DNA from 3 places in the Arthrobacter sp. L77 genome. Region 1 is predicted to be linked to each of the others. Evidence: riboswitches for the same ligand, from Rfam matches in the RefSeq annotation. Region 1 holds a riboswitch; each other region holds the start of a gene.

Region 1 (9,562 bases):
CGTCGACGCCCTCACCGTTGGCGATGATTTCATCGTCCGTCCGGGTGAGAAGATCGCCACCGACGGCACGATCATCGAGGGCTCTTCGGCGATCGACGCGTCCATGCTGACGGGTGAGTCCGTGCCCGTCGAGGTCGTCCCGGGCGACACGGTCACCGGTGCGACCGTGAACGTCGGCGGGCGCCTCGTCGTCCGGGCCACCCGGGTGGGAGCGGACACCCAGCTGGCGCAGATGGCCCGCCTGGTCGAGGATGCGCAGAACGGCAAAGCCCAGGCCCAGCGCCTGGCCGACCGCATCTCCGGGATCTTCGTGCCCATCGTCATCCTTCTGGCAGTCTCCACGCTCGGCTACTGGCTGGGCAGCGGAAGCGGCGCAGGGTTCGCCTTCACCGCGGCCGTGGCGGTCCTGATCATCGCCTGCCCCTGCGCACTGGGACTCGCCACCCCCACCGCCCTGCTCGTCGGGACGGGACGCGGAGCGCAGCTCGGCATCATCATCAAAGGCCCCGAGGTCCTCGAGTCCACCCGCACCGTCGACACCATCGTGCTGGACAAGACCGGAACAGTCACCACCGGACGCATGACCCTGCTCGATGTCATCCCGGCAAACGGCGAGGACCGCGCCGACGTCCTGCGACTGGCCGGAGCCCTCGAGGACGCCTCCGAGCACCCCATCGCCCGGGCCATCGCGAAGGCAGCAACCGAACAGGCCGGTGAACTGCCCCCGGTCGGCGACTTCGCCAATCTCGAGGGACTCGGCGTCCAGGGCATTGTCGACGGACACGCGGTCCTCGTAGGACGAGCCCGCCTCCTGGCCCAGTGGTCACAGCCCCTCACCCCGGACCTCGAGCACGCCCTGGCCGCCGCAGAAGCCGAAGGCCTGACCGCCGTCGCCGTCGGCTGGGACGGAGTGGCCCGCGGGATCCTCGTCGTCGCCGACGCGATCAAGGACACCAGCGCCGAAGCCGTCGGCCAGTTCAAGAAGCTGGGCCTGACCCCGATCCTGCTCACCGGGGACAACGAGACCGTCGCACGGTCGGTGGCCGCCCAGGTCGGGATCGACCAGGTCATCGCCGACGTCATGCCGCAGGACAAGGTCGACGTCGTCAAGCAACTCCAGAGCGAAGGCAAGGTCGTCGCGATGGTCGGCGACGGCGTCAACGACGCCGCGGCCCTGGCGCAGGCCGACCTCGGACTCGCGATGGGCACCGGGACCGACGCTGCGATCGAAGCCTCCGATCTCACCCTCGTCCGCGGGGACCTGCGCGCGGCAGCCGACGCGATCCGGCTCTCCCGCCGAACCCTTGGCACGATCAAGGGCAACCTCTTCTGGGCGTTCGCCTACAACGTCGCCGCCCTGCCACTGGCCGCAGCCGGACTGCTCAACCCCATGCTCGCCGGCGCGGCCATGGCCTTCTCCTCCGTGTTCGTCGTGACGAACAGTTTGCGCCTGCGCGGCTTCCGACCGCTTCGCGCCAACCGGCAGGGTGCCGGTCGGGTCGGTCAGCCGGCCCGACCTGGCAGGAGGGCGGACACCGGCTCCTGATACGTCCCACTTTCTCTGCTTCGCCGCTCGCCGTCCGGGTCGTCCGATCCGGGACCGATTGGGAGTACACGACCTCTTCGACCCGTCGATGGGGTGCTCGGAACGAGGTGCCGTGGTCCGCTGCTTCCTGACCGGGGGTGCAAGTCGGTGGAGGGGCGCTGGGCGCCGGGCCGGAGTACCGTCGTACTATGACAGCACTTCAGTTGAGGGTCCCCTGTGTCTAGACCGGATGTGACCGGATCGGTCCGCACTACGGCGTCGTCGGACCTGGAGCGTAAAGCCCTGATCACGAGCGGGCGTCCGTTGTGGAAGGCCGTCAGCGCTGATCTGCTGAAGGCGGTCCAGAATGGAGCGTTCGATTCGGGATTTCCCGGTGAACTGGAGCTGGCGCAGCAGTACGGGGTCAGCCGGGGGACCATCCGGGCTGCGTTGAAGCCGTTGCGGGATGCGGGGCACATCACGGCGCATCCCGGGCAGAGGCCGATTGTCGTAGCGGGCAGCAGCACTGCCTATGGGCCCATTTACAGTCTTCTGGCCTCGATCCGTGAATCGGGCATGAAGCACAGCAGCGTGGTGCTGGAGCAGCATAGCGTCCGGGATCCGGCCATGGCCGCGCGACTGTCCCTGGCGGCGCAGGCGGAGCTCTTCCACCTGTCGAGGGTGCGTCTGGCGGACGGGGAGCCGATCGGGCTGGACGAGGTCTGGCTGCCCGCCGACATGACGCGGGAGTTGCTCGAGGTCGATTTCACCGACACCGCGCTGTACAGCGCGCTGGACCGGCGTTGCGGCATCGTGCTCGACGGCGGCACCGAGCAACTCACTGCGGTTGCAGCAAGCCCTCTGCAGGCCGAGCAGCTCGGATGTGCGGAAGGTACTCCGCTCCTCCTCATCGAGCGGACCGGATGTCACCGGGCCCGGACGCTGGAGTTCAGGCGCAGCTTCGTGCTGGGGGAGCGGTTCGCCATCTCGACCGCGTTCGGATGCAAGGCGCTTCCGGGCGACGGGGGGTGACGCGAACGGGACGAACGGGCGGGGCGGGACGACGCCGGCAAGGGGGCCGGGATCACGCCTCGGTGTCCGCTTTCCTATCAGCTGTCAGCTATCCGTCGGACGGGGTAGCGGTCGCCGTCCGAGCCCGGGGGGCCGGGCACTGGTTTTCGGAGGTGGCACGTGTGACGAAGGCCCACAGGAGAAGGCCGATGGAACCGATCGCCAGCAGTGGCTGGAGGGGCTCGAAGTATTGCACAGCGCCGGAACTGCCCAGGGCCACGAGCACCAGTTTGTTGCAGACGGGGCACCCGACCGCGAAGAAGGAGACGACGGTGCCGGCTACCCCGAACCGCTCGTGTCCTTCATCGGCCGGGGCGGGCGCGCGGGCGACGTAGGTGGCAACGAGCAGTCCTGTGAGGGCGGCGGTGATCCCGAGAACCGGGAAGGACCACCACGTAGGCGGGATCTCGCGGCTGAAAAGGGGTGTGTCGATGAGGTCGGTCGGTACTGCGATCACCAGATAGGTGAGGATCGCGGCGGCGATTGCCGCCCGCCAGCGGCGGCCGGACCACTGGAGCAGAGCTGATGTCACAGACACGCGGGAGCTCATCGGTTCTCCTTCGTGGCGGCCGACGACGTCGCCTCGGCATCGTTCCCGGCGGGACGGGCGTTCCGCTGGTTCCTGACGTACAGGGCGGCCGTGATTGCCAGGACGACCGTGGCCAGCAGTGCGAACACGGCGTTCGGGATATCCGAAGCTGCCCCGCTCACGGCGGACTCGAGCTGGAACTGGTCGGTGACGGTGAGTACCCCGCCGAGTCCGGCGGTGCCGTCGGTGACCAGCAGCAGGACTCCGATGCCGATGGAGAGAGCGCCGGAGACGATCATGACCCAGGAGTTGGACCATCGGCCGATGGTCACCGGCGGTGGCCGCAGCCAGCGGCGGCCCGAGATGCCGAGCCTGTCCCACAGCAGGGACAGCGCGAACAGGGGCAGTGCCATCCCGAGAGCGTAGATCGCCAGGAGGATCCCGCCGTACAGGGCGTTGCCGCCCACTGCGGCGACGGTCAGGATGGAACCAAGAATCGGTCCCGTGCAGACCCCGGCGATACCGTAGACAGCGCCGAGCGCGAAGACCGAGAGCCGTGAAGACCCGGTGCGGGTGTTGGTGCGGAGCAGGGACGGCAGCCGGAGTCCGGCGATCTGGGCGAGGCCCAGGGCGATGACCAGCCCGGCACCCGAGGCGACCAGGATGCCGCGGTGCTGGGTGACGAGGGACCCGAGTGTCCCGGCGAATATCCCCAGCGGTACGAGCGTGGAGAGCAGGCCCAGGTAGAAGAGGGCCGTTCGAGCGACGAGGCGGGTCCTGGTGGAGAATGCGTAGGCGAAGAAGGCCGGCAGGAGAAGGGCCGAGCAGGGGCTCAACAGGGTGAGGATGCCTCCCAGGAAGGCCCCGGCGTATCCGATGCCCATTACTTGGCGTCGGCCGTCTTGAGTGCGGCTTCGATGGCCTCTTCGAAGGTCTCCAGGGGTTGTGCGCCGATCAGTGCGGTGTCGTTGACGAGGAAGGTGGGTGTTCCGGTGGCGCCCAGGGCTGCGGCTTCCTGCGCGTCCTCGGCAACGGATTGCTGCAGTTCCTTGGAGTCGAGGTCGGCTTCGAACTGCGCCATGTCCGGTACCCCGGATTCTTCGGCGAGTTCCACCAGACGCTCCCGGGGAAGATCGGCATGTCCACGTTCGGGAGCGACGGCGAAAGCCGCTTCGTTGAACTCCCAGAACTTGTCCTGGTTCCCGGCGGCGCGGCCGGCGACAGCCGCCATGGAGGACTGGCCGCCGAGGACCGGCAGGTCGCGCCATTCGACGCGCAGGTCACCGCTCTCGACATACTTCTCCACCAGGGGTGGCAGGGTCTCGCGGGAGAAGACCGCGCAGAAGGGGCAACGATAGTCCGCGTACTCGACCAGCACGACCGGGGCGTCGACCGCACCGAGCGCCGTGGGGTCGTCCGCGATCCGCCGGGACATGTCCAGCGGCGCGCCCTCGGAGTCGGTGGATCCCTGCGAGGATGATCCGGTGTCACTGGCCCCCTGGGATGCTCCTCCCTGATACGCGAAGATCCCCACCAGCAGCATCAGGATCCCTATTCCGAGGGCGGCGATCACCAAGGTCCAGGGTCGACGACGGGAGGTACTGGTGGAAGGCGATGGCATGCGAACTCCTCAGGATGACCGGAACATCAAATGTCTATACATTTCTCGAATTCGACGCTACGGGCCCTGTGGCGGCCTGTAAAGTCTGGGCTCCAGCTGTGAGCATGCTGTATTCGGCGGCCCCCACTTCACGTGGTGGCGCGGTGAAGCCGCGGTGCCTGGGAGCAGGTGAGCCACCGGGCACCGCGGACGTCACGGGGTCAGGCGTTCACGCGGTAGTACACGGGGCCGGATCCGACATCGACGCTCTCGACGACGGTCTGGTTGCCGTTCCATCCACTGTGGATGGCCTGCCCGTCACCGAGGTAGACCGCGTTGTGGGAGAAGCCCATCCCGCCGTCGGCGTAGTAGATGAAATCGCCGGGCTTCGGTGTCGATACCGGCGTCGCGTACGCCATCAGGGACTCGGGGGACTCATCGCCGACCCCTTCGATCCCTGCTGCTCGCAGGGCGACTTCCCCCAGGACGGTGCAGTCCTGGATGGCCCCCATCTGTGCCCGGGCCGCCTCGAGAATCGCCCCATTGGTCGATGAGGATGCCTCCGGTTCGACGTCGGCGCTCGCCAGCCTGATGGTTGACAGCTGGTCCGGCACATCGGCCGATGGTGCAGGGCTGGTCGGTGCTGGAGCGGTCATCAGTTCCACGCCCTGGGTGTTCGTCGCCCCGGTTAGGGCGATGACATCTCCCGGGTAGATGGTGGAATCCATCTGAAGTCCGTTCAGCGACAGAATCGTCTCCAGCGCGATCCCATGCAGCGCTCCGATCTGGTTCAGGGTGTCCCCGGCGACCACGGTGTGGGTGGACGGCCCGAAGGCGACGGCCTGGCCGGACGTGCCTGCGTGGGAGGAGGCGGCGCCCGAGGCGCTGTCCCCCTGGGGGGCATTCGCGATGGCCCCCGCCTGGGCCGGCGTGGCCATGCTCAGCACGAGTCCTGATCCCAGGGCGACGAGGGCGACCTGGCGGCCCACCTTCCCGCCATGGCTGGAAACGCCTCGTGAAAGGGTGGACAGGGTGCTGGTGGTGGCCCGGTGGCGGCCGCGGGTGTTCTTGTCTGACATTGCTTGACCTCTCCCAATACCTGCGAGGTGAGCTGTCGGATGCGGGTGGGAGTCACCCGGCCGCCGGACGGTGATGCCGGCGGCTTAACCCCAAGGATTCAGTGAGAATCCGAACCTGGTTCCCCCGCCCCTGCCGAAGTTTCGTGGTGTACGGGCCTCGGCAAGCGGCAGGGTTCGGTAACGTGCCAAGGGTGCTGCGCCTGATGGGCAGCACGAACTCAATCTACACAGAAATCACAAATGTATAAACATTTGGAGGGCGCGGAGCGACAGGGTGTGACAGGGCTCATCCGGAAGCGATATCCCAGGGCGACGGCAACTGCGTACCTGTTCGACTGCGCTGTGGCCCCGAGCGTTCAGGTTGAGCAGCCGTCGATGGCGGGAAACCCTCAATGAGCCATCCAGGGCAGCCCCGTGGCGCTCATCGGGAGTTGTTCTCGAGGGTTGTTCCGGCTGTCGGTGTTTGCATCGGACATGACATCGAAGCCGGGCAGCAGTTGTCCGCGTGGGTCGATGTTGACGCAGGCGTCCGCGATTCACCGACCCTGAGCGCCTGGTTGCTCGGTGGCAGAAAAGCATGCTGTCACGCTGGGTAGGGCAGCGGGCGTGAGGCCGAAGGCGCCACGCTTCTCGATATGTCTAGACATTTAGCTCGCCACGGTAGCATGCAGTCCATACCCCAGCCCCCGATCCACGTCAGGACGGTGTGATGCTGTCGGGGTCGCCTGCGAAGGAGCTTCCGTGTCCGCTACCCATTCCACCCCCGGAGTTCGCCCTGCCACGGACGTGAAGGGTTTGCTGATCCACGCGGCGGGGCCGGCGGAGCCCGGTTCGTTGGGCGGCGCCCTCCGCAGTGCCACCAACGCCTCGGCCGCTCTGCCTCCAGGAAGCATCATCGAGGTGGTCATCCAGGGTCCTGTCGTTGCGATACTCGCCGGCGGGTCCGAGGTAACGGAAGCCATCGCGGACGTCCTGGATCACGGGGTGCGCATCCTCGCGTGTGAGAACAGTATGCGGTCGGCAGACATGGAGCCAAGCCAGCTGCTGCCCGGCATCGACCATGTGTCGGCAGCCGTCGCCCATCTGGCATCGCGACAATGGGAAGGATGGGCCTACGTCAGGATGTGATCCGTTCAGGAGGCACGGTCGAGGGCAGAGCTGTGGCGGCGGCCGGGTCTACCGTGCCGCCGCCGCAGCGTGTCGTCGGTCTCTGCCTGCTCAGTTGGTGGTCACGGTCTCCCGTGCCTGCTGCCAGGTGGTCCAGGCGTTGTAGCTGCCGTCGAGTTCGGCGATGTCGTAGCCGGCGCGGCGGAGGGCGCTGGCGGCGACGGAGTTCCTGAGTCCGCTCTGGCAGTAGGTGATGATGGTGCCGGTGGTGGGGAGTTCCTCGAGGTGCCACATGAGGCGTCCGCCGTTGAGCTGGTGGGCTCCGGGGATGTGTCCGGTGGTGTGTTCGGTGCGGTTCCGGACGTCGAGGATCATTGCCGGGTCGGCGTCGGCGAGGTCCTCCGGGCGGATCAGTGTCGGGGTGGTGAGGGGCAGTCCGTGGAGGCTGGTGACGTATCCGGCGATGTCGTCGATGCCGACGCGGACCAGGTGGTCGCGGATCTGTTGGGCCTGGTCCTGGTCGGAGGCGAGCAGGACCAGGGGGTTGGGGTCGGTTTCGGGGTTCACGACCCATGCCCCGTAGGTGGCGATCGCGGCGTTCGCGGGGATGTTCAGGGACCTCTGGACGGTTCCGGTGTGGACCTGGTCGGCGGTGCGGGTGTCGATGAAGGTCAGGGTGTCGGCGGCGAGGCCGGCGGCGACCCGGTCGGTGTCGAGTTCGGTCAGCGGTGGGCGTTCTCCCATGATCGCGGGGCCGTCGCGGTTCTCGCGCTTCATCCGCCCGAAGTAGGCGTGGGCGTCGGGCTGGCCGTCGAGGAGTTCGTCGATGAAGCCCTGCTCGTCGTTCGCGGCGAGGTAGGGGCCCCACCAGGAGTAGAGCCGCTCGTAGCCGACGGTGGAGGACGGGATCGCGCCCAGGGCCTTGCCGCAGGCGCTGCCGGCGCCGTGGGCGGGGTGGACCTGCACGTAGTCGGGCAGGGTCAGGAATTTCTCCTGCAGGCTCCGGAACAGCTGCTTCGCTCCCTCGAAGCGGGTATCGACGCCCCCGGCGGCCTCGTCCAGCAGGTCCGGGCGGCCGAGGTCGCCGGAGAACACGAAGTCGCCCGAGAGCAGGTAGCCGGGCTGGTCGCTGAACGCGCCGTCGGTGACGAGGAAGGACAGGTGCTCGGGGGTGTGCCCGGGGGTGTGCAGGGCCCGGAGGCTGATGTTGCCGATGGTGATCGTGTCGCCGTCCATCAGGCGTGTGCCCTCGAAGGCGTACTGCCAGTCCGGCCCGCCCTCGCCGGAGACGTAGATCGCCGCTCCGGTCGCCGCGGCCAGTTCGCGGGTGCCCGAGAGGTAGTCCGCGTGGATGTGGGTCTCGGTGACGGCCACGATCCTCATGTTGTTCCTCGCGGCGAGGTCCTGGTAGACGGCGATGTCGCGCCGGCCGTCGACCACGACCGCCGTCCCGTTGGCCTGGCAGCCGATCAGGTAGCTGGCCTGGGCGAGGTCCTGGTCGTAGATGCGTTCGATCAGCATCGGGTACTCCTTCGGTTCGAATGGATGCAGATACCCCCTGGGGTATCCCGCTCTCCTCCAGCGTAATACCCCCAGGGGTATACCGCAAGGGGGGCGGTACCGGTGGGCGGGGTACCGGAAGGGGGTGCGTGACCGGTCCCGGGACGGGACGGGTCCGAGCACACACCCGGTCCATGGGGAGGCAGACGCCTCAGGTGCGGCGGGCCTGGTCGATCGGCAGGCCTGCGCGGGTCCAAACGGTCATGCCGCCGGCCATGGTGTCGGCGGTGAAGCCGGCGCCGTTGAGGACGAGGGTGTCAGGCGGTGGTGGTGCTGGCGGTGACCCACGCAGCGACGGCGAAGATGAGTGCCGCGAAGGAGATGCGGATGTGCTTGTCCTTCAGCCGTCGGGCGAATCGGGCGGCGACCATCGAGCCGAGGATGGCCGGCACGGCGAAGGTCAGCGTGGTCGGCCAGTCGATCGTGTAGCCGGCGGCGTGGGCACTGAACCCTGCGGCGGAGTTGATGATGATGATCGCCAGGGACGTGCCGACCGCCTGTGTCATGCGCAGGCCCAGGAAGATCGTCAGGGCCGGGGTGATGAGGAAGCCCCCGCCCACACCCAGCATGCCGGTGAGGAAGCCCACGAGCAGGCCCACTGCGACCGCTTTGGGTGCACAGGTCCGGAAAGCCCGCGTGGGCCCGGTGCTGCAGGAGCCCTCGCTTTCGCGGGTCGCGGTGAGCATCCGGATGCCGGCGAGCACCATGATCACGGCGAAGGCCAGCATCAGGAGGTCGGGGTCCACGAGCCGACCCACGGCCGCCCCACCCCAGGCCGCAGGGATGCCGGCGGCTCCGACCAGGGCGATCACGGGCCAGTTGAGGCCCTCGCGGATACGGGGCAGCAGCGCGGCCAGGGAGGAGAGCCCCACCACCAGGAGCGAGGTCGGGATGGCCTGGGCCGGGCTCATGCCCATCCCGTAGACCAGGGCCGGCACGGCGATGATCGACCCGCCGCCGCCCACGACACCCAGGACGATGCCGACCACGAGCCCCAGGAGCAGGGCCGGGATCATGCCGCCGCAGCTCCATCAGTGGCGGGGACGGGCAGCTGCAGGATGGCGCTTTCGCGGGTGGGCTCGGTGGTGGCC
Region 2 (9,562 bases), 700 kb from region 1:
GGCGTCTGGCTCCTCGGCGCCGTGGCCCTGGGCCTCATGGCCTACGGCGTCTTCATGGCGGTGCGGTCGAAGTACCAGCGCATGTAGGCGTCAGAGCCCGAGCGCCGGCGCCTCCATCGCGGGGCACGTGTCCATGACGACGTCGAGTCCCGCCTCCGCTGCGCGGCGGGCGGCGTCCTCGTCGATCACGCCGAGCTGCAGCCACACGGCCTTCGCGCCCACGGCGATCGCCTGGTCCACGACGGCGCCCACCCGGGACGAGTTCACGAAACAGTCGACGACGTCGATCGGGCCGGGGATGTCCGCCAGCCGCGTGTAGCCCTTCCGGCCGTGGACGGCGTCGCCCTTCAGGCTCACGGGGATGATCTCCATCCCCAGGCCGTCCTGCAGGAACCGCGACACCCCGACGGCGACGCGGCGCGGGTTGTCGGACAGGCCCACCACCGCCCACCGGCCGTGCTCGGTCAAAAGCCGTCTGATGACCTGCGGATCGTTCTGGTGTGCCACGGAGCCTCCCGGTGTGCCCTGCCATTGTTACAGCGTTTGTTACACGTCCTATTTTGCTCCGGCGGGACCCCGGGCGTTTCATAGGAGTGACCATCCCGAGCGGCTGAGAGACCTGGATCAGTGAAGCCGCAGCAACCCTGGTCGTCCGCATCCCCCTGATGCCGGACGATATCGAGGTCCGAGCCACGGGAACCACCGGACACGGTGGCGAAGGCTCGGTCCGTAGGGTGCTACCGCCAGGACCGATGGAGACACCATGACCGCAGTTCTGGCACCCGGCAGCACCCAGTCCCACCACAAACAGGCCCTCGGCGTCCGCTTCGCCGGGCTCGGGCGCAGTTTCGGTCCGTCCGCGAACCGCCGCACCGTCCTCCGGGATGTGACCGTGGACGTGGAACCCGGCGAGATCCTCGCCATCCTCGGCACGAGCGGCTGCGGCAAGTCCACGCTCCTGCGCGCCGCCGCCGGACTCGACATCCCCGACAGCGGGCAGGTCCTCATCGACGGCACCCCCGTGACGGGCATCGACGAGCGCTGCGCCGTGGCTTTCCAGGAACCCCGGCTGCTGCCGTGGCACACCCTGCAGGCCAACGTGGCGATCGGACTGCCGAAGTCCTCCAGCGCCAGCGCGGGCAAGGCGAAGGTCCTCGAACTGCTGAAGCTCGTGGGGCTCGACACCTTCGCGAAGCACCGCCCCCGCGAGGTCTCCGGCGGCATGGCCCAGCGGACGTCGCTCGCACGCGCGCTGGCCCGCAACCCCGGGGTCCTCCTGCTCGACGAACCCTTCGGCGCGCTCGACGCCCTCACCCGCATCAGGATGCAGGACCTCCTCCTGGACATCCACCGCGCGCAGCCCACCACGGTGCTGCTGGTCACCCACGACGTCGACGAGGCCCTCCAGCTCGCCGACCGCATCCTCGTGCTCGGCCGCGGGGACGAGGACGGACCGGAGGGCTCCACCATCGCGGAACTCGTCGCCGTGCCCGGCGACCGCCCGCGCGACCGCAACTCCGCGGACCTCGGAGCACTCCGCAGCACCCTGCTGTCGATGCTCGGCGTCACCGGCCACTAGTCCCGCCGCCCCACCCCTCCCGCAGCGCCGTCGTACCGCGCTGCCACCGTGCCTGCCCGCTGTCCCCACCCTCCACCGAAGGACCACCATGAACCGCAGTGCCCTCCTGCCGACCCTCGCCCTCGCCACCGCCCTCTCGCTCGGCCTCAGCGGCTGCCTGGCCGGAGAGAACGCCTCCGACACGCAGGCCGCCGACGGCGGAGCCACGGAGGGCGGGGAGCTCAACATCGACTTCGCCACCTACAACCCGCTGAGCCTCATCATCAAGGAGCAGGGGTGGCTCGAGGAGGAACTCGCCGGGCAGGACATCACCGTCAACTGGGTGCAGTCCGCGGGGTCGAACAAGGCCAACGAGGCCCTGCGCGCCGGGGCGATCGATGTGGGCTCCACCGCCGGGTCGGCGGCGCTGCTCGCCCGCTCCAACGGCTCCCCGATCAAGGCGATCGACATCTACTCGCAGCCCGAGTGGGCGGCGCTCGTCACGCTCCCCGACTCCGGGATCACGAGCGTCGAGGACCTGCGGGGCAAGTCCATCGCGGCGACCCGCGGGACCGACCCGTACTTCTTCCTCCTGCAGGCACTCGAGGCCGCGGGCGTGGACCAGTCCGAGGTCACCATCGAGAACCTGCAGCACGCCGACGGCCGTGCCGCGCTCGCCAGCGGCGCCGTGGACGCCTGGTCCGGACTGGACCCGATCATGGCCGCCGCGGAGCAGGACGGCGCGGAGCTGTTCTTCCGTGACATCGACTTCAACACCTACGGCTTCCTCAACGCCACGGAGGACTTCCTCGAGGAGAAGCCGGACGTCGCCCAGACCGTGGTGGACGCCTACGAGAAGGCCCGGGAATGGGCGAAGGAGAACCCCGTGGAGACCGCCGCGATCCTCGCCGAGGTCGCCGCGATCGACCCGGCGATCGCCGAGTCGGTCATCATCGACCGCACGAACCTCGACGTCGACCCCGCCCCGGGCGACGCCCAGCGCAGCGTCCTGGAGAAGATCGGTCCCGTGTTCGTGGAGACCGGTGACGTGAAGTCCCAGGAGGAGATCGACGAAGCCCTCGACTCCCTGTTCGACGCCTCGCTCGTCGAGAACGCCGATCCAGCGTCCATCGGCTCCGATTCATGAGCGCCGACCACGCGGCGCCGGTGAGCGCGCAGGGCCTGGCGGCGATCGGTGCGTCGGTGACCGGACCCGAGGCGCCTCGGAACGACGCGGGCCGGGGCCGGACGGCCCGCCGGGCCGGTGTCGTGCTGCTCGGGCTCATCGTCCCGGCGCTGATCCTGCTGGCCTGGCACGTCAGCACGGCGTCGGGCTTCTTCCGCCCGTCGCAGCTCCCCTCGCCGGCGTCGGTCCTCGCTGCCGCCGTGGACCTGGTGGAGCGCGGCCAGCTCGCCACGCACATCCTGATCTCCACCCAGCGCGTGGTCCTCGGCTTCGTCATCGGTTCCCTGCTCGGAGTGCTCGCCGGCGCGCTCCTGGGCCTGTCCCGACTCGCGGACGTGCTGCTCACCCCCACCGTGGGGGCCCTGCGCGCCGTCCCGTCCCTCGCGTGGGTCCCGCTGCTGGTCCTGTGGATCGGCATCAACGAGGACTCGAAGGTCACGCTCATCAGCATCGGCGCCTTCTTCCCCGTCTTCACCACGCTCTACCTCGGCCTGCGGCACGTGGACCGCAACCTCGTCGAGGCCGCCCGGGCATTCGGCCTCAACGGCCTCCGCCTGCTGACCACGGTGCAGCTGCCCGCCGTCGTGCCCGCGCTGTTCTCGGGCCTCCGGCTGGCGCTCGCGCAGTCCTGGCTGTTCCTCGTGGCCGCCGAACTCATCGCCTCGTCCATGGGCCTGGGCTTCCTGCTCACGGACTCCCAGCAGACAGGCCGCGTGGACCGGATCATCCTCGCGATCATCCTGCTCGCCGTGATCGGCAAGACGACGGATGCGCTCCTCGGCATCGCGGAACGCTGGGCGGTGCGACGGTGGGCGTAGGCACCGGCACGGCAGGCACCGGCACGGACGCGGCCACCGCAGCCCAGGAGGAGGCCGGGCGCCTCGCCTTCTGGGCCGAACAGGCCGCACGGCTCGACTGGGACACGCCGTGGCACACCGTGCACTCCTTCGAGAAGGCTGAGCCGCAGGCGGACGGGACCCTCAGCATCCCGGCCATCGAGTGGTTCTCCGGCGGCACCCTGAACGTCGCAGCGAACTGCGTGGACCGGCATGTCCGGGCCGGGCGCGGCGATCGCGTGGCACTCCACTTCGAGGGCGAGCCCGGGGACCGCCGCACCGTCACCTACGCGGACCTGCAGGACGAGGTGTCGCGGGCCGCGAACGCGCTGCTGGCCCTGGGCATCGGGACGGGCGACCGCGTGGTCGTGTACCTGCCGGTCCTCGTCGAGACGGTGGTCATCACGCTCGCCTGCGCGCGGATCGGCGCCGTGCACTCGCTGGTCTTCGGCGGGTTCTCGGCGGAGGCGCTCCGCTTCCGCGTCGAGGACACCGGCGCCAAGCTGCTGGTCACCACGGACGGCCAGTTCCGGCGGGGCGTCGCCGTGCCCGTGAAGGACAACGCCGACGCCGCGGTGGCCGGGGACAACGGCATCGAGCACGTCCTCGTGGTGCGTCGCACCGGCTCGGACATCAGCTGGAGCGAGGGCCGCGACGTGTGGTGGCACGACGTCGTCGACACCGCCTCACCGCACCACGAGCCGGAGGCGTTCGACGCCGAGACGCCGCTGTTCATCATGTACACGTCGGGGACCACCGGGAAGCCCAAGGGCCTCGTGCACACCTCGGGCGGGTACCTCACGCAGGCGTCCTGGAGTTTCGAGCATCTCTTCAGCAACCCCGACCCGGCGCTGCGCGAACGGGACGTGCACTGGTGCACCGCCGACCTCGCCTGGGTCACCGCCCACACCTACGAGCTGTACGGCCCGCTCTCCAACGGGGCGACGCAGGTCCTCTACGAGGGCACACCCAACACGCCCCATCCGGGACGCCACCTCGAGGTCATCGAGCGCTACGGCGTCACGAGCTACTACACCGCGCCCACGCTGGTGCGCTCGCTCATGGGCTGGTTCCCGGACGGCGTCCCGGGCTCCTACGACCTCTCGAGCATCCGCGTGCTCGGCACGGTCGGCGAGGCGGTCAACCCCGAGGCGTGGCGCTGGTTCCGCCGGAACCTCGGCCGCGACGAGGTGCCCGTCGTCGACACCTGGTGGCAGTCGGAGACCGGCGCCACCGTGCTCTCCCCCAGCCCCACCGACGCGGACTTCAAGCCGGGGTGCGCCGCCCGCGCACTGCCCGGGGTCAGCACGCGCATCGTCGACGAGGAGGGCCGTCCCGTCCCGCCGGGCGTGCAGGGCCTGATCGTGGTGGACCGTCACGGCCCGGCGATGGCACGCACCGTGTGGGGCGACCCGCAGCGCTACCTCGACTCCTACTGGCGGACGTTCGCGGCGCAGGGCTGGTTCCTGGCCGGCGACGGCGCACGGTACGACGACGACGGCGACACCTGGATCCTGGGCCGCGTGGACGACGTCATCAACGTCTCGGGCCACCGGCTGTCCACGATCGAGATCGAGTCGGCGCTCGTGGCCCACCCGCTCGTCACCGAGGCCGGCGCCTGCCCCGTGCCCGATCCCCTGACGGGCCATGCCATCGCGGCGTTCGTGGTGCTGGCCTCGGGCGCCGATCCGGACACGGACGTCGCCTCGACGCTCCGCGCCCATGTCGCGACGGCCATCGGGCCGATCGCGCGGCCGTCCGCCGTCGTCGTCGTACCCGACGTGCCGAAGACGCGCTCCGGGAAGATCATGCGCCGCCTGCTGACGCAGCTCTACGAGGGCTCAGCGCTCGGGGACACCACCTCCCTGCAGAACGAAGGGTGCATCCCTGGGATCCAGGACGTGCTGTCCCGCCGGTGATGCGCCCTCGGGCGATCCGGCGTTAAAAGAAGGAAGCGGCAGGGGCCCCGTCCAAGCGCCTGCCGCTTCCCGCGTGTGGTTCGTTCCGGTGTCAGCCAGCGACCCGGACGAAGGAGGCTCCCGGGAGATCCGAGAGGGAGTGCTTCATGGTGAGGTTCGCGCCGTTCATGCCGCTGCTGATGACCTGGCCGCCGCCGGCGTAGATCGCGACGTGACCGCCGGTGATGACGAGGTCACCCGGAGCCGGGGTGCCCACGGTGGGGCCGAACCGGAAGAACTGCGAGGGGCCGAGATCGCCCGCGGGGATGCCCGCGGCGCGCAGCGCCTTCTCGACCAGGATGGTGCAGTCCTGGACGGCACCGGCGGCGAGCTGCGACTGGGCGGAAGCAAGGAGGGTACCGCCGGCGCTGCCGGAGGTCGCGATCGGGGTGATGCCGGCGGAGGCCAGCTGCACGCCCGGCGCCGGAGCCGTGGACACGGCCGGAGCGGGGGCGACAGCAGCGGCCTGCTGGACCGGCGCCGCGGGAGCAGCCGCCACGAACGCCGCGGGCGCGGCGACGGGCACCGACACCGATACCGTCCGGGCCGGAGCCGCAGCGGCACCGCCGGTGGGGATGGTGATGGTGTCGCCCGGGAAGATGACCGATGCGACGGACAGGCCGTTCGCCGTGAGGACCGCGGTCAGGTCGACGCCGTAGCGTGCCGAGACGGCGCCCAGGGTGTCACCCGCGACGACGGTGTGCGTCGTCGCGGCGGCGCCGGCGGCCGGTGCTGCGACGACCGCGGGGGCCGTCGTCGTGCCCTGCTCGGTGTACTCACCGGCATGGGCGGTGCCCACGGCGCCGAGCGCGAGGCCCGAGGTGACGGCGGCGATCGCGACGGGGCGGCCTACGGCGGTGGCGTGGGCCTTGGCGGCGCGGGACAGGCCCTGCAGCGCGAGACTGCCGTCGACGTCGGCACGGTGGCGCGCTGAAGAAATGTTTCGTGACATGGTTCTATACCTCTCCCATGCCTGCGGGGTGAGCTGTCGGGTTCGGATGGGAGTCACCCGGCCGCGGACATCACCCGTGGGTGATGTGGTGCGACTTAACCCCGAGGGCGCCTGCAGGGTCTCCTGCGCGCCCGGTGGAACTAGTGGTTCCCCCGTCCCTGCCTTTCGTGGTTGCAAACGAGTCCGGGACGACGGCAGGGCTCGGCAATCCGTCCAGGAGCGCCCCACGGTCGCGGAAGCACGTGCTGACCATACCTAACAGCAGTCACTTCTGTCACATTTGAGTAACAGGAGGTGAAGTGCTCCTCAGCCGCGCAGCGTCCGCCAGCGACGGAGGGCGAAGACCGTCCCGGCGGCACTGAGCAAGAGCAGCACCGCCTGCTGGACGTAGAACCAGTCCGTGGCCGCCGCTCCAAAGCCGCCCAGGGCCACGAGGATGCTGCTGGCCAGCGTGAGCGTCAGCGCGGCGCCGACGTACCAGAGCGTCTGCCACAGCTTGCGGTCCTGCGCCCGGCTTGCCGATCTCCATTCCTCCATCCCTCCAGCCTAGGTCGCCGCAACCCCTGCCTCACACGGGGACACATGGTTTGGTTCTGCACCGGCCCGGTGTCAGACTCGATCCGACCATCCCGAGCGGCCGAGAGATCTGGCTCACTGACGCCGCAGCAACCCTGGCCTCCGCGTCCCCGCGGCGACATGAGGGTGCTACTGCCAGAACGATGGAGGGAACCATGAGCATCGTCCCGGCCGCCTGCGGCACCCACCCCGACCTCCGACCCACCGTCGCAGTGTCAGAATCCAGCAAGGCAGGTGCCTGATGGCAGAACGTTCCTTCGGTTTCCGCACGCGCGCACTGCACGCGGGCGGCACGCCCGACGCCACCCACGGGGCCCGGGCGGTCCCGATCTACCAGACGACGTCCTTCGTGTTCAAGGACACCAACGACGCCGCCAACCTCTTCGCGCTGCAGAAGTACGGCAACATCTACTCGCGGATCGGCAACCCCACGGTCGCCGCGTTCGAGGAGCGCATCGCCTCCCTCGAGGGCGGGATCGGGGCGGTGGCGACGGCGTCGGGCATGAGCGCGGAGTTCATCACCTTCGCGGCGCTCTGCCAGGCCGGGGACCACATCGTCGCGGCCTCCCAGCTGTACGGCGGCACCGTCACCCAGCTCGACGTCACGCTGCGCCGGTTCGGGATCGAGACCACCTTCGTCCCCGGGACGGACCCCGCGGACTACGCGGCCGCCATCCAGGACAACACCAAGGCGGTCTACGCCGAGGTGATCGCGAACCCTTCCGGCGAGATCGCCGACCTCGCGGGCCTCGCGAAGGTCGCCCACGACGCCGGCGTCCCGTTCATCGTCGACTCCACGCTGAGCACGCCCTACCTGGTGCGCCCCATCGAGCACGGCGCGGACATCGTCATCCACTCGGCCACCAAGTTCATCGGCGGGCACGGCACCACGCTCGGCGGCGTGATCGTGGAGAGCGGCCGGTTCGACTGGGGCAACGGCAAGTTCCCCATGATGACCGAACCCGTGCCGTCCTACGGCAACATCCAGTGGTGGGCGAACTTCGGGGAGTACGGGTTCCTGACCAAGCTGCGCACCGAGCAGCTCCGCGACATCGGGCCCTCCCTCTCGCCGATGTCCGCCTTCCAGCTCCTGCAGGGGGTCGAGACCCTCGCGCAGCGCCTGGACGAACACCTCGAGAACGCCCTGGCCGTCGCCGAGTGGCTGCAGGCCGATCCGCGGGTGGAATACGTCAACTACGCCGGGCTCCCCACCCATGCGCATCATGAGCGGGCGAAGACCTACCTGCCGCAGGGCCCCGGCTCCGTGTTCAGCTTCGGCATCAGGGGCGGCCGCAGGGCGGGCCAGAAGTTCATCGAGTCGCTGCAGCTCGCCTCGCACCTCGCGAACGTGGGCGACTCCCGCACCCTCGTGATCCATCCGGGCTCGACGACGCACCAGCAGCTCTCGGCCGAGCAGCTCGCCGCGGCGGGCGTCCCCGAGGACCTCGTGCGCATCTCCGTGGGGCTGGAGGACCTCGAGGACATCCTCTGGGACCTGGACCAGGCCCTGGACATCGCGGTGAACGCCTCCGACGCCGCCTTCGAGGACCTGCCGCAGGAAGCGGCCGGTGAGAACGACGACGACGCGTCGGCAACACGGGCAGTGGGAGTGGGAGCATGAGCAGCAGCACCGGCAACACGACACCGGAACGGACCTGGGAGGGGCCGTCGGCACCCGAACGGCTGAACCTGCTGAGGAGTGCGCGGTCGGTGGCGATCGTCGGCGCGTCGGACAAGCCCTCGCGAGCGTCCTACTTCGTCGCGACCTACCTGCAGTCCTCCTCCCCCTACCGCCTGTACTTCGTGAACCCGGTGGCGAAGGAGATCCTCGGCCAGCCGGCCTACGCGTCGCTGAAGGACCTGCCCGAGGTGCCCGACGTCGTCGACGTGTTCCGCAAGCACGACGACCTGCCCTCGGTGCTGCAGGACGCGCTCGACGTCGGCGCGAGGACGCTCTGGCTGCAGCTGGGGTCCTGGCACGAGGACGTGGCGCGCGACGCCGAAGCCGCAGGCCTGGACGTGGTGATGGACCGCTGCATCAAGATCGAGCACGCACGCTTCCACGGCGGGCTCAACCTCGCCGGGTTCAACACCGGCGTCATCTCCTCCAAGCGGCAGCTCACCTCCTAGCGGAGGTCCGGCAGCCCGGCGGGATCATCCGGCGCCGGGACGGGGCCGGGCACGAACGTCGCCTCCTCCGCGCCGGGATCCCCGGTGCCGGGCACGGACGGGACCTGCCCGGGACCGCCCGCGGGCGCGAGGAGCCACACCCTGCCCTGCGGCGCGGGGACAGCCCGCCCATCAGCGGACGCGCCGCTCTCCCGCGGGTCGGCAGCAGGACCGTCCGGAGCCCCCGGCCCGGGCTGCTTCAGCTGCCGGACCTCGGGACCCCGGCCGCCCGCCTTCGCGGTCCCGTTCCCGGGGACCGGACCGCCTGCCGTGCCCCTGCCGGGGACCGGGCTGTCCGCCGTCCCCTGCCCGGGGGCCGGACCCATC
Region 3 (9,562 bases), on a different contig from region 1:
AGGTGGGCGCGACGCTGACGTGGGCGCTGGCCGCGCCGAGGCCGACGGTCATCAGGCCGGCGGTGGCGAGCGCGACGGCGCCGGTGGTGAGGGCGCGTGAGGAGTGGGACGAAGTCATGGGACTGCCTTTCGGGGGTGCGCTCCAGCCCGCGACCGCGGGAGGACGTGGAGCAGCAGGGAACTGGGGAAAGTGGTGCGGGCAGCGCCACCGTGGCCCAGGGTCCGCAGGGACGTGTCCGGGTCAGATGGGCAGCGCGTGGGCGCGCGGCGGCCCGCGCAGCGTCGGCACCGAGGCGTGCACCGACAGCGGTGGCACGGGCGGCGGGACGTCCCGGACGGGACGGCGGCGGGGCGGGGCCTGCGGGGCGAGCGCCGGAAGGACGAACAGCGGGAGGAGCCACGCGCGGAGGAAGGCCAGCGCGCTGTCGCTGCGGGAGACCGCGACGGCCAGGACCACCGTGGCGAGGGCGTGCAGCAGCAGCATCGCGAGCCCCCCGGAGGTTGCGCCCATCGTGTCCTGCGCCGCGGGCGAGCAGGCGAGCTCGAAGGCCGCGTGGTGGCCCGGCATCGCGGAGGAGCTCTGGCAGACGGCGGGAGCGGCGGTCATGCCGAAGAGGGTGTGCAGCAGGAGCTGCCCGGCGCCCATGGCGAGCAGGGCCGACCGGAAGGAGAGCGCACGCCGGGTGAGCAGTGTCATCGGGACCAGGAGGAGCGCCCCGAGGAGCAGGATCACCCCGAGGTGCGGCAGGTGCCCGGCGGCGAGGAGGTGGGATGCCGCGGACACCGACATGACGAGCGAGACGAGCGTGAGGGCCCGGAGATAGGGAAGGCCGCCACCGGCCATGCGCATCTCCCTCCCTTCCGTGCTCTCATGCGTGGGCGAGGCTCCCGGTGCTCCTGGAACGGCCGACGCCTACCTGCCCGACAAGCGTACCGCCGTCGTCCGCGCCATCCGCGTACCGGTACTTCGTCCGGGCGCGGCCTCCGGATGGGCGCCGCGGGCAGGAGCCGACGGGCCGCGGGTCACGACGCGTACTGGTGGCTGCCGTGGAACCGGGGGGCACGGGCGGGACACACCGGGAGGTCGTCCGGCACCACGAGGGAGCAGGATCCGGGGAGATCGAAGGCGGTGTGGTCGACCTGTCCGATGCCCAGGCGGCGGAGGGCGTCGATGCCCTCGGTGTCGATGTGCTGGGCCTTGCTCGTATCGATCACGACGCGCGGGTCCCGCAGGATGCGGAAGCAGCGCCGGATGATGGGCAGCAGTGCCTGGCAGTTCTCCTCCGTGAGACACCCGTTGACCTCCATGCGCGCCTGGCGGAGGTCGAGGTCGAGGTTGATGGTGATGCGCAGTTTGTGGCTCATGGTTGGGTCTCCCAGCGGGAAGGGTCCATGCCAAACTGCTTCAGCCCCCTCAGGCTAGAGCGGGTATCAGGATGGCGCCAGCGCGGAATTCGTGCTTGACAGCCCCGCGCCGTCGTGGGCCCATCTACGCGGGAGGCTGCTCGAAGTGCGCGAGGTCCGGGCCCGCCAGGACGGCCGCGGGGTGTGGTCCGGCGGCGAGCAGCGCTCGGGTCCAGTGGGCCGGCCACGCCGCGCGGCGCGCGGCGACGATGACGTTCCCCGCCTGCCCGCCGCCCACCATGGCCGCCTCCGTCAGGACGGCGGTGGCCGGTGCGAGCGAGGAGAGCTGCCGGCTCTGCGCGCGGGCGAAGGCGAGCGGGGGGTCGTCGCCGACGTTCACCAGCACCACGCCGTCCTGGGCGCACACCCGCAGCAGATGCGCCGCGAAGTCCGGGCCGGTCAGGTGGGCGGGTGCGTCCGCTCCCGCGAAGATGTCCAGCACGACGACGTCGAAGGCCGCGTCGGGCTGTTCCAGCACGGCATCCGCGGCGTCCCCGGCGATGATCTCGCAGGACGTGCCCTCCGGCAGCGGCATGGCGTCGAGGACGAAGTCGATCAGCTCGGACTCCAGGTCCACGGCGACCTGCCGGGAGCCGGGCCGCGTGGCCTGCACGTAGCGGACGAGGGTCAGGGCCCCGGCGCCGAGGTGCAGGACCCGCAGGGGAGTACCCGCGGGTGCCGCCAGGTCGATGACGTTCGCGATGCGCTGCAGGTATTCGTAGAAGACCCGGCCGGGATGCAGCATGTCCACGTGGGACTGCTGGGCGCCGCCGATGCTGAGGATCAGGGCGCCCTCGATGTAGGCGTCCTCGTCGATCTCCGCATACGCGCCCGTCCCGGGGAGCCAGCGGGTGGGGACCTCGAACTCCCCGTCCCCCTCCGCGTGCCCGTCCGCGGGCCCCTCCGTCGTCCCCGCCGGCCCGCTGCTCACAGCCGGTCCCGCAGGGTCGCCAGGCGCCGCGCGCCCTCCTCGATCACGTCGAACTTCTTGCAGAACGCGAAGCGCAGCAGGGAGCGGGTCTGCCCGGCGCCCTCGGCATGGCAGAACATCGCCACGGGGATCGCCGCGACGCCGATCAGGGCCGGCAGGCGCCGGGCGAGGTCCGTGGCGTCCTCGATGCCGAGCGGTGCGGCGTCCACCATGGTGAAGAAGGTGCCCTCCGGCTCGAAGACGTCGAAGCCCGCCGCGCGGAGGCCTTCGCCCAGCAGGTCGCGCTTCTTCCGCAGGGTGCCCGCGATCGAGGCGAAGAACTCGTCGGGCAGCGCCAGGCCCTGGGCGACAGCGCCCTGGAACGGTGTGCCCGAGGTGTAGGTGAGGAAGGTCTTGACGGTGCGCACCTGGGCGACGAGCTCGGCCGGACCGCTGAGCCACCCGATCTTCCAGCCCGTCACGGAGAACGTCTTGCCGGCGGAGGAGATGCTCAGGGTGCGCCCCGCCGCCCCGGGCAGGGACGCGATCGGCACGAACTCCGCCCCGAACGTGAGGTGCTCGTACACCTCGTCCGTCACGATGATCGCGTCGTACCGCTCCGCCAGCCGCACGATCAGCTCGAGGGTCGGGCGCGTGAAGACACTGCCCGTGGGGTTGTGCGGGTTGTTGACGACGACGATCCGCGTGCGCTCGCTGAACGCGGCCTCGAGGCTCGCTGCGTCGGGCTGGAAGTCCGGCGCGCGCAGCGGGGCCGTGGTGTGCGTCGCGCCGGAGAGACCGATCACGGCGCCGTAGGAGTCGTAGAACGGTTCGAAGGTCAGCACCTCGTCCCCCGGGCCGGCGAACGCGAGGATCGCGGCCGCGATCGACTCGGTGGCGCCCGTGCTGACGATCACCTCGGTCTGCGGGTCCACGGTGAGGCCGTAGAAGCGCGCCTGGTGCGCGGCGATCGCTTGGCGCAGCACCGCGAGGCCCTGGCCCGGGGCGTACTGGTTCGCCCCGTCCGCGATGGCCGCCCGTGCCGCATCCAGGATCTCCCGCGGCCCGTCCTCGTCGGGGAAGCCCTGGCCGAGGTTCACCGCCGTGTGCTGCTGCGCGAGGGCCGTGACCTCCTCGAAGATGGTGATGCCGAGGCGGCCGTCGTCGCCGAGCAGGTTCGCGCCGCGCGCCGCCCGCATCCACGGCGCCTCGCCGGTAGCCCGCCGGGCAGGAGTCTGAGCGTCTGTCGTCATCCCACCAGTATTGCCGCTCCCACCGCCGGGGGCCCGACCGGTCCGTCACGGGCCGGCGGGACTGGGTACCGTGGGGGGATGAGCCGCGCCGTCTGCCCCGGATCCTTCGACCCCCTCCACAATGGCCACCTCGAGGTGATCAGCCGCGCCGCGCGGCTCTTCGACGAGGTGATCGTCGCGGTCTCGACGAACTACGCGAAGACGTACCGCTTCGACCTCGAGGAGCGCATGGCGTTCTGCGCGGAGAGCCTCGCATACCTTCCCGGGGTGACGGTGGTCCCGATGGGGGAGGGCCTCCTCGCGGACTTCTGCCGGGAGCATGGCGCGAGCGCCCTCGTGAAAGGGCTGCGGTCCGGCCTCGACTTCGACTACGAGCTCCCCATGGCCACCATGAACCGCCACCTGGCCGACATCGACACCGTGTTCCTGCCCACCGACACCGAGTTCGCCCACGTCTCCTCGACCCTCCTGAAGGAGGTGGCGTCCCTCGGCGGCGACGTCACGCCCTTCGTGCCGGACGCGGTCAACAAGCGCCTGCGGAAGTCCGCCTGATCCGCCTGATCCGCCTGCTCCGCCGGCCCGCGGGCCCGGACCTCAGACGGGGCGCGCGCAGGCCGGTCGCACGAACGATGCCACGAGGGCCGTGCTCTCCTCGACGAACCGCCCGAGCCACCCGGTCGCCCCGAGCCCGGGCCGCGACCCGGCCATGGTGATGTCCGCCTCGGAGCACTGCGCGAGGTTCGTCGACGCCCGGGTCACGTGGTAGGTGGAGGTGACGACGACGATCTCGTCCCAGCCGTTGTCCCGCGCCAGCGCGGCCACCGCGCGCGCCTCCCCCCGCGTGGTCAGCGGATCGGGGACGAAGCAGGTGATGTCGGGGTTCTCCTCGGCGCAGACGGCGTCGGTCGCCGCATTGCCCGGCAGCCCGGTGGAGGAGAGGACCAGTTCGTCCGCGACGCCGTCGTCGACCAGTTCCCGGCCGAGCGGCAGGCGTTCCGCTGCCGCCCCGGCGAGGACGACGACGGCGTCGGCCCTGCCCGCCGGGCGGAGCGGGGGATCGTAGAACAGCGTCCAGGCGAGGACCAGCCAGGCCGTCAGGCCTGCAGCCAGCAGCACCCCCACCGTGCGCAGGACCCGCAGGAGGCGTCGACGCGGTGCGGGGGGCAGGGGATCGGACGTCACGGTCCGAGCCTAGACGCCGCGCCCGTTTTGGGCCTGCCCGCCTGATCAGGCTAGGATGGTACGTCGGTCATATGTTCTACAGGAGTCACCATTAAAAGCGATCTCAGTTCGCCTTTGACGTTCAGTGTCAAGGATCTCGGACGCAGTCCGGGAAGCATGCGGACAATCGAAGAACATGCACCGGTACCCAAGGATTTCGGCGTCGCTCTGATCGGCGTGCAGGAGGGTTCCGAGATGGAACTGGACCTGCGCTTCGAATCGGTGCACGAGGGAATCCTGGTATCGGGAACGGCGAACGTCGAAGTAACCGGCGAGTGCGGCCGGTGCCTGGAGCCACTGCGGTTCGACCGCGACGTGGAGATCCAGGAGCTCTTCTTCTACAGCGACTCAGCGTCGCTGTCGGTGGAAGAGGAAGAAGAACAGCACAGGGTGGAGAACGATTCGGTCGATCTGGAACCCGTGTTGAGGGATGCAGTGGTTACGTCGCTGCCATTCCAGCCGGTGTGCCGGGAGGATTGTCAGGGCCTGTGCTCCGAATGCGGAGCGCGGCTCAACGATGATCCTGACCACCACCATGAAGTTTTGGATCCTCGCTGGTCAGCCCTTGCCGGGCTGACGGGCACCGCCGCCGAGCAGAACGCGGCACCCAAGTCAGAGTCAGACGAGAAGGAAGAGAGTTAGCCGTGGCTGTCCCGAAACGGAAAATGTCCCGCGCGAATACCCGCGCACGCCGGTCCCAGTGGAAGGCAACCGCCCCCAAGCTGGTCAAGACCCTCGAGAACGGCCGCGTCACCTACAGCCTCGCCCACCAGGCCAAGGTTGTCACCGATTCCGCCGGCACCCCGCTGTTCCTTGAATACAAGGGCCGCAAGGTAGCCGACGTCTAACAACGGACCCGCGCTCCCGGCAGGCCTCGCGCCTGCCGGTGGCCGTCCGCTGCTGGATCAGCTGATGCAGTTGTGAAGAATACGGAAGACCTCACGAAGCGTCTCGGTGTCGATATCGACACCGGGACGCTTCGTCTTGCCCTGACGCACCGCTCCTACGCCTACGAGAAGGGCGGGATCCCGACGAACGAGCGCCTGGAGTTCCTCGGCGACTCGGTACTCGGGCTGGCGGTCACCGATGCCCTGTATCGGGACCACCCGGATCTGTCCGAGGGCGACCTCGCCAAGCGGCGCTCCGCCGTGGTCAGCACCAAGGCGCTGGCCGGGGTGGCCCGCACCCTGGACCTCGGCAGCTACGTGCTGCTGGGCCAGGGGGAGAAGCTGACCAACGGACGCGACAAGGCCTCGATCCTGGCGGACACCATGGAGGCCGTCATCGGGGCCGCCTACCTCAGCCACGGCATCGAGACGGCCCGCGCCATGGTCATGCGGCTGATCGGGCCGCTGCTGCTCGATGCGGCGGTGCTCGGCGAGGGGACCGACTGGAAGACCCGCATCCAGGAGACGGCGGCCGCCCGGCGGCTCGGCACCATCGACTACCGGGTCGACGGGACGGGTCCGGACCACGCCCGGACGTTCACGGCACGCCTGCTGATCGGTGGCACGGAGTACGGCTCCGGGTGCGGCAACTCGAAGAAGGAGGCCGAGCAGGCGGCTGCGGCCGCCTCGTGGAAGACCCTCGCGGTGCCGCTGGACCCACTGCTACCCGGTGGTCCGGCCGACACCGACAGCGCCGACAGTACGGGCATCCCCGGCACCCCCGCGTCACCCGACGGACCCTGAGTGCCTGAACTCCCCGAGGTCGAGGTCGTCCGCCGGGGCCTCGCGCGCTGGGTGGCGGGACGCGTCATCGATTCCGTGGAGGTCCTGGATCCCCGGTCGCTCCGGCGGCACGTCGACGGCGTCGAGGACTTCGTCGGCAACGTCGCGGGGGCCCGCGTGAGCGACGTGGTGCGCCGGGGGAAGTTCCTCTGGATGACGCTCGAGGACGCCGGCCGGCCCGGAGATCGCCCCCACGTAGCCCTCATGGCACACCTCGGGATGAGCGGACAGCTCCTGGTCGAGGACCCCGACGCTCCCCTTGAGAAGCACCTGAAGGTCCGCCTCGCGCTCTCCCCGGCGGTCGACGACGACGGCGCCGCCCTGCCGGGTGAGCTGCGATTCGTCGACCAGCGGATCTTCGGCGGCATGTTCGTCGCCGACCTGGAGCCGACGCCGGACGGACTGCCCGGTGGGTTGGGCATCTCCGACCTCCCGCTCGTTCCCCACCAGGCCGCGCACATCGCGCGCGATCCCCTCGACCCCGGATTCTCCGCGGCCTCCTTCCACGAGCGTCTCCGCAGCCGCAAAACGGGCCTCAAACGCGCGCTCCTCGACCAGGGGCTCATCTCGGGGATCGGCAACATCTACGCGGACGAGGCGCTCTGGGCGGCGAGATTCCACTATGCGCGGCCCACGGACACCCTGCGACGGCCCGACACACAGCGCATCCTTGACGCCGTCACCTCGGTGATGCAGCGGGCGCTGGCGGCCGGCGGCACCAGCTTCGACTCCCTGTACGTCAACGTGAACGGTGCGTCGGGCTATTTCGCCCGCGATCTGGAGGCCTACGGACGGGAGGGCCGGCCGTGCCGACGGTGCGCCGCCGAGGGCAGGACCACGCTGGTGCGCCGCGAATCCTTCATGAACAGGTCCTCCTACCTGTGCCCGCACTGCCAGCCCAGACCACGCAATGCACGGATCTGAGGTGTTAGGGGAAAAAAGGTGATTTTCCCCTCGTGATCTAAATGTGACAACCGGCGTCGGCAGCCGGTACGGTTGGTCTCGCGTCCGATCCACAACGGATGGGCGCCCATCCTCACACTGCCTAACCCTGTCGATGAGGACGGACCGTTCGTACTACACATTCGACAGGGGCGGGGGAACCACTAGCGGACTCGATCACGGGTCCTAGGGGTAAAGACACGCGTAAACCAGCACTGGGGACGGTGGTTTGCAGAGAGCGTGTCCGGATGTCCCATCCGAACCCGACAGCTAACTTCGCAGGCATTGGGAAAGGCATCAACATGTCCAAGCAGAGCCATAACGCGCGCCACCGGGCCGTCCCCACGCGCATCAACCCCTTCATCACGGCATCACGCGCCGTCTCCGCAAGCGCCTCCGTCGCCGGCAAGCCTGCCGCCGTCGTCGCCGTTGCTTCCGGAATCATGTTCGGCGCATCGCTTCCGGCGAACGCCGCAGGCGAGGTCGCTACGCAGCCGGCAGCCGTCTCCTCCGCTGCCGCGGGCACCCACACCGTCCAGGCCGGCGACACGCTCGGCTCCATCGCCGCGATGCACGGCCTGAGCGTCGACGTGCTGTTCGCAGCCAACGGGCTCGGCAGCGCCTCGGTCATCTACCCCGGCCAGTCGATCGCCCTCGGCGGTTCCGCGGCTCCCGCGCAGTACTCCGCGCAGTCGGCGTCGATCGTTGCACTGCCCGCCGCAGCTCCCGCTCCGGCCGCAGCACCCGCTGCGCCTGCCGCAGCCCCCGCTCCGGCAGCCACCTCCGGTGTCAGCCTCCAGTCCGCTGCGTCGATCACTCCGGTGGCCGGCGGCGGCATCGTCGGAACGGCGATGCAGGGCGTTGGCTCGGGCTACGTGTACGGCGGGACCGCCTTCGGTGCCTGGGACTGCTCGGCCTTCGTGCAGTGGGCCTACGCCCAGAACGGCGTCGACCTGCCCCGCACCACCTGGGCTCAGTTCGCTTCCATGACGCCCACCAGCAACCCCCAGCCGGGTGACCTGGTGAGCCAGAACGGCGGCAGCCACGTGGGGATCTACCTCGGCAACGGCCAGATGGTCAGCGCCCTGAACGCCTCGCAGGGCACGCTCGTCCACTCGGTCAGCGCCATGTCGGTGGATGGTTACTACACCCGCTAACTGAGCCGCCGGCCCACGGTCGGCGACACCAGTCAGACGGTCGGAAGGACGGGATGCATCATGCATCCCGTCCTTCTGCGTTCCACCCCAAGCCGAAGGCGTCAGCGGTGCGCAGCGCATGCTCGTTGCGCACGTGCGGCGGGTCGTCCACGAATAGACCCACCACACCTGCGCGATCAGGGTGGATGGGTGTACCCGACGCCTGAAGGTGCATGCTCGGGCTCGCCCGGCGCGCGGAGCATGCTCGTTGAGCACGTATGGCGGGTAATTGACGGCAGGACCCACCACACCTGCGCGCTCAGGGTGGATGGGTGTGCCCGACGCCTGAAGGTGCGTGCTCGGGCTCGCCCGGCGCGTATGGGTGTGCGCTCGGTGAGCACGTATGGCGGGTTGCCGACCAATGGACCCACCACAGCTGCACGATCGGGGTGGATGGGTGTGCCCGACGCCTGAAGGTGCATGCTCGGGTTCGCCCGGCGCGCGGAGCATGCTCGTTGTGCACGTATGGCGAGTCGTCGACGGCAGGACCCACCACAACTGCACGATCAGGGTGGATGGGTGTACCCGACGCCTAAGGCCGCGTGCACCATCAGGCGCAGGGAAAAACGAGGGGAGACGGAGCCTCAGCGGTAGTACGTCGCCAGGCGCTCGAGCCCTTCGTCGATGCTCACGGACGGGCTCCAGTCGAGCACGCTGCGCGTGTGGCGCTGGTCGAACCAGTGCGCGGTCGACAGCTGCTCCGCCAGGAAGCGGGTCATGGGAGGTTCGTCCGTCCTGCCGAGCCGGAGCCAGGCCCGCTCGATCACGGAGCCCGCGACCCGGGCAAGTACTCCCGGGACGGACCGTGCGGGCGGCTGCACCCCGCCGGCACGGCAGATCCCGCCGAGCAGCTCGGCGATCGGGCGGGGCTCGCCGTTGGTGACCACGAGCGCCTGGCCCTGCGCC

The links. A riboswitch is a leader RNA that binds a small molecule or an ion and turns the genes downstream of it on or off. The one in region 1 is predicted to bind cyclic di-AMP.
Region 2: linked by a shared signal. The riboswitch ahead of RY94_RS07320 (LysM peptidoglycan-binding domain-containing protein) and the one ahead of RY94_RS03915 (LysM peptidoglycan-binding domain-containing protein) in region 1 are both predicted to bind cyclic di-AMP.
Region 3: linked by a shared signal. The riboswitch ahead of RY94_RS13260 (C40 family peptidase) and the one ahead of RY94_RS03915 (LysM peptidoglycan-binding domain-containing protein) in region 1 are both predicted to bind cyclic di-AMP.

What each region holds. Positions count from the first base shown of each region.
Region 1 covers NZ_JWSU01000004.1:292,947-302,508, forward strand. Annotated here, with positions in the region: gene RY94_RS03890 (heavy metal translocating P-type ATPase) at 1-1,546, shown strand, start outside; gene RY94_RS03895 (GntR family transcriptional regulator) at 1,778-2,557, shown strand; gene RY94_RS03900 (hypothetical protein) at 2,646-3,146, opposite strand; gene RY94_RS03905 (cytochrome c biogenesis CcdA family protein) at 3,143-4,009, opposite strand; gene RY94_RS03910 (DsbA family protein) at 4,009-4,746, opposite strand; gene RY94_RS03915 (LysM peptidoglycan-binding domain-containing protein) at 4,947-5,804, opposite strand; cyclic di-AMP (ydaO/yuaA leader) riboswitch at 5,808-5,977, opposite strand; gene RY94_RS03920 (DsrE family protein) at 6,546-6,932, shown strand; gene RY94_RS03925 (MBL fold metallo-hydrolase) at 7,023-8,432, opposite strand; gene RY94_RS03930 (sulfite exporter TauE/SafE family protein) at 8,729-9,487, opposite strand; gene RY94_RS03935 (rhodanese-like domain-containing protein) at 9,484-9,562, opposite strand, start outside.
Region 2 covers NZ_JWSU01000004.1:990,156-999,717, reverse strand. Annotated here, with positions in the region: gene RY94_RS07350 (DUF1206 domain-containing protein) at 1-87, shown strand, start outside; gene RY94_RS07345 (CoA-binding protein) at 91-507, opposite strand; gene RY94_RS07340 (ABC transporter ATP-binding protein) at 764-1,579, shown strand; gene RY94_RS07335 (aliphatic sulfonate ABC transporter substrate-binding protein) at 1,668-2,705, shown strand; gene RY94_RS07330 (ABC transporter permease) at 2,702-3,562, shown strand; gene acs (acetate--CoA ligase) at 3,553-5,499, shown strand; gene RY94_RS07320 (LysM peptidoglycan-binding domain-containing protein) at 5,591-6,490, opposite strand; cyclic di-AMP (ydaO/yuaA leader) riboswitch at 6,494-6,676, opposite strand; gene RY94_RS07315 (hypothetical protein) at 6,797-7,027, opposite strand; SAM riboswitch class I at 7,112-7,216, shown strand; gene RY94_RS07310 (O-acetylhomoserine aminocarboxypropyltransferase/cysteine synthase family protein) at 7,308-8,687, shown strand; gene RY94_RS07305 (CoA-binding protein) at 8,684-9,196, shown strand; gene RY94_RS17745 (hypothetical protein) at 9,193-9,562, opposite strand, start outside.
Region 3 covers NZ_JWSU01000006.1:654,616-664,177, reverse strand. Annotated here, with positions in the region: gene RY94_RS13315 (YcnI family copper-binding membrane protein) at 1-118, opposite strand, end outside; gene RY94_RS13310 (hypothetical protein) at 242-844, opposite strand; gene RY94_RS13305 (hypothetical protein) at 1,024-1,365, opposite strand; gene RY94_RS13300 (spermidine synthase) at 1,490-2,335, opposite strand; gene RY94_RS13295 (aminotransferase class I/II-fold pyridoxal phosphate-dependent enzyme) at 2,332-3,567, opposite strand; gene coaD (pantetheine-phosphate adenylyltransferase) at 3,646-4,119, shown strand; gene RY94_RS13285 (YdcF family protein) at 4,162-4,749, opposite strand; gene RY94_RS13280 (YceD family protein) at 4,864-5,430, shown strand; gene rpmF (50S ribosomal protein L32) at 5,433-5,636, shown strand; gene rnc (ribonuclease III) at 5,709-6,479, shown strand; gene mutM (bifunctional DNA-formamidopyrimidine glycosylase/DNA-(apurinic or apyrimidinic site) lyase) at 6,480-7,442, shown strand; cyclic di-AMP (ydaO/yuaA leader) riboswitch at 7,552-7,759, shown strand; gene RY94_RS13260 (C40 family peptidase) at 7,763-8,617, shown strand; gene RY94_RS13255 (NAD-dependent epimerase/dehydratase family protein) at 9,241-9,562, opposite strand, start outside.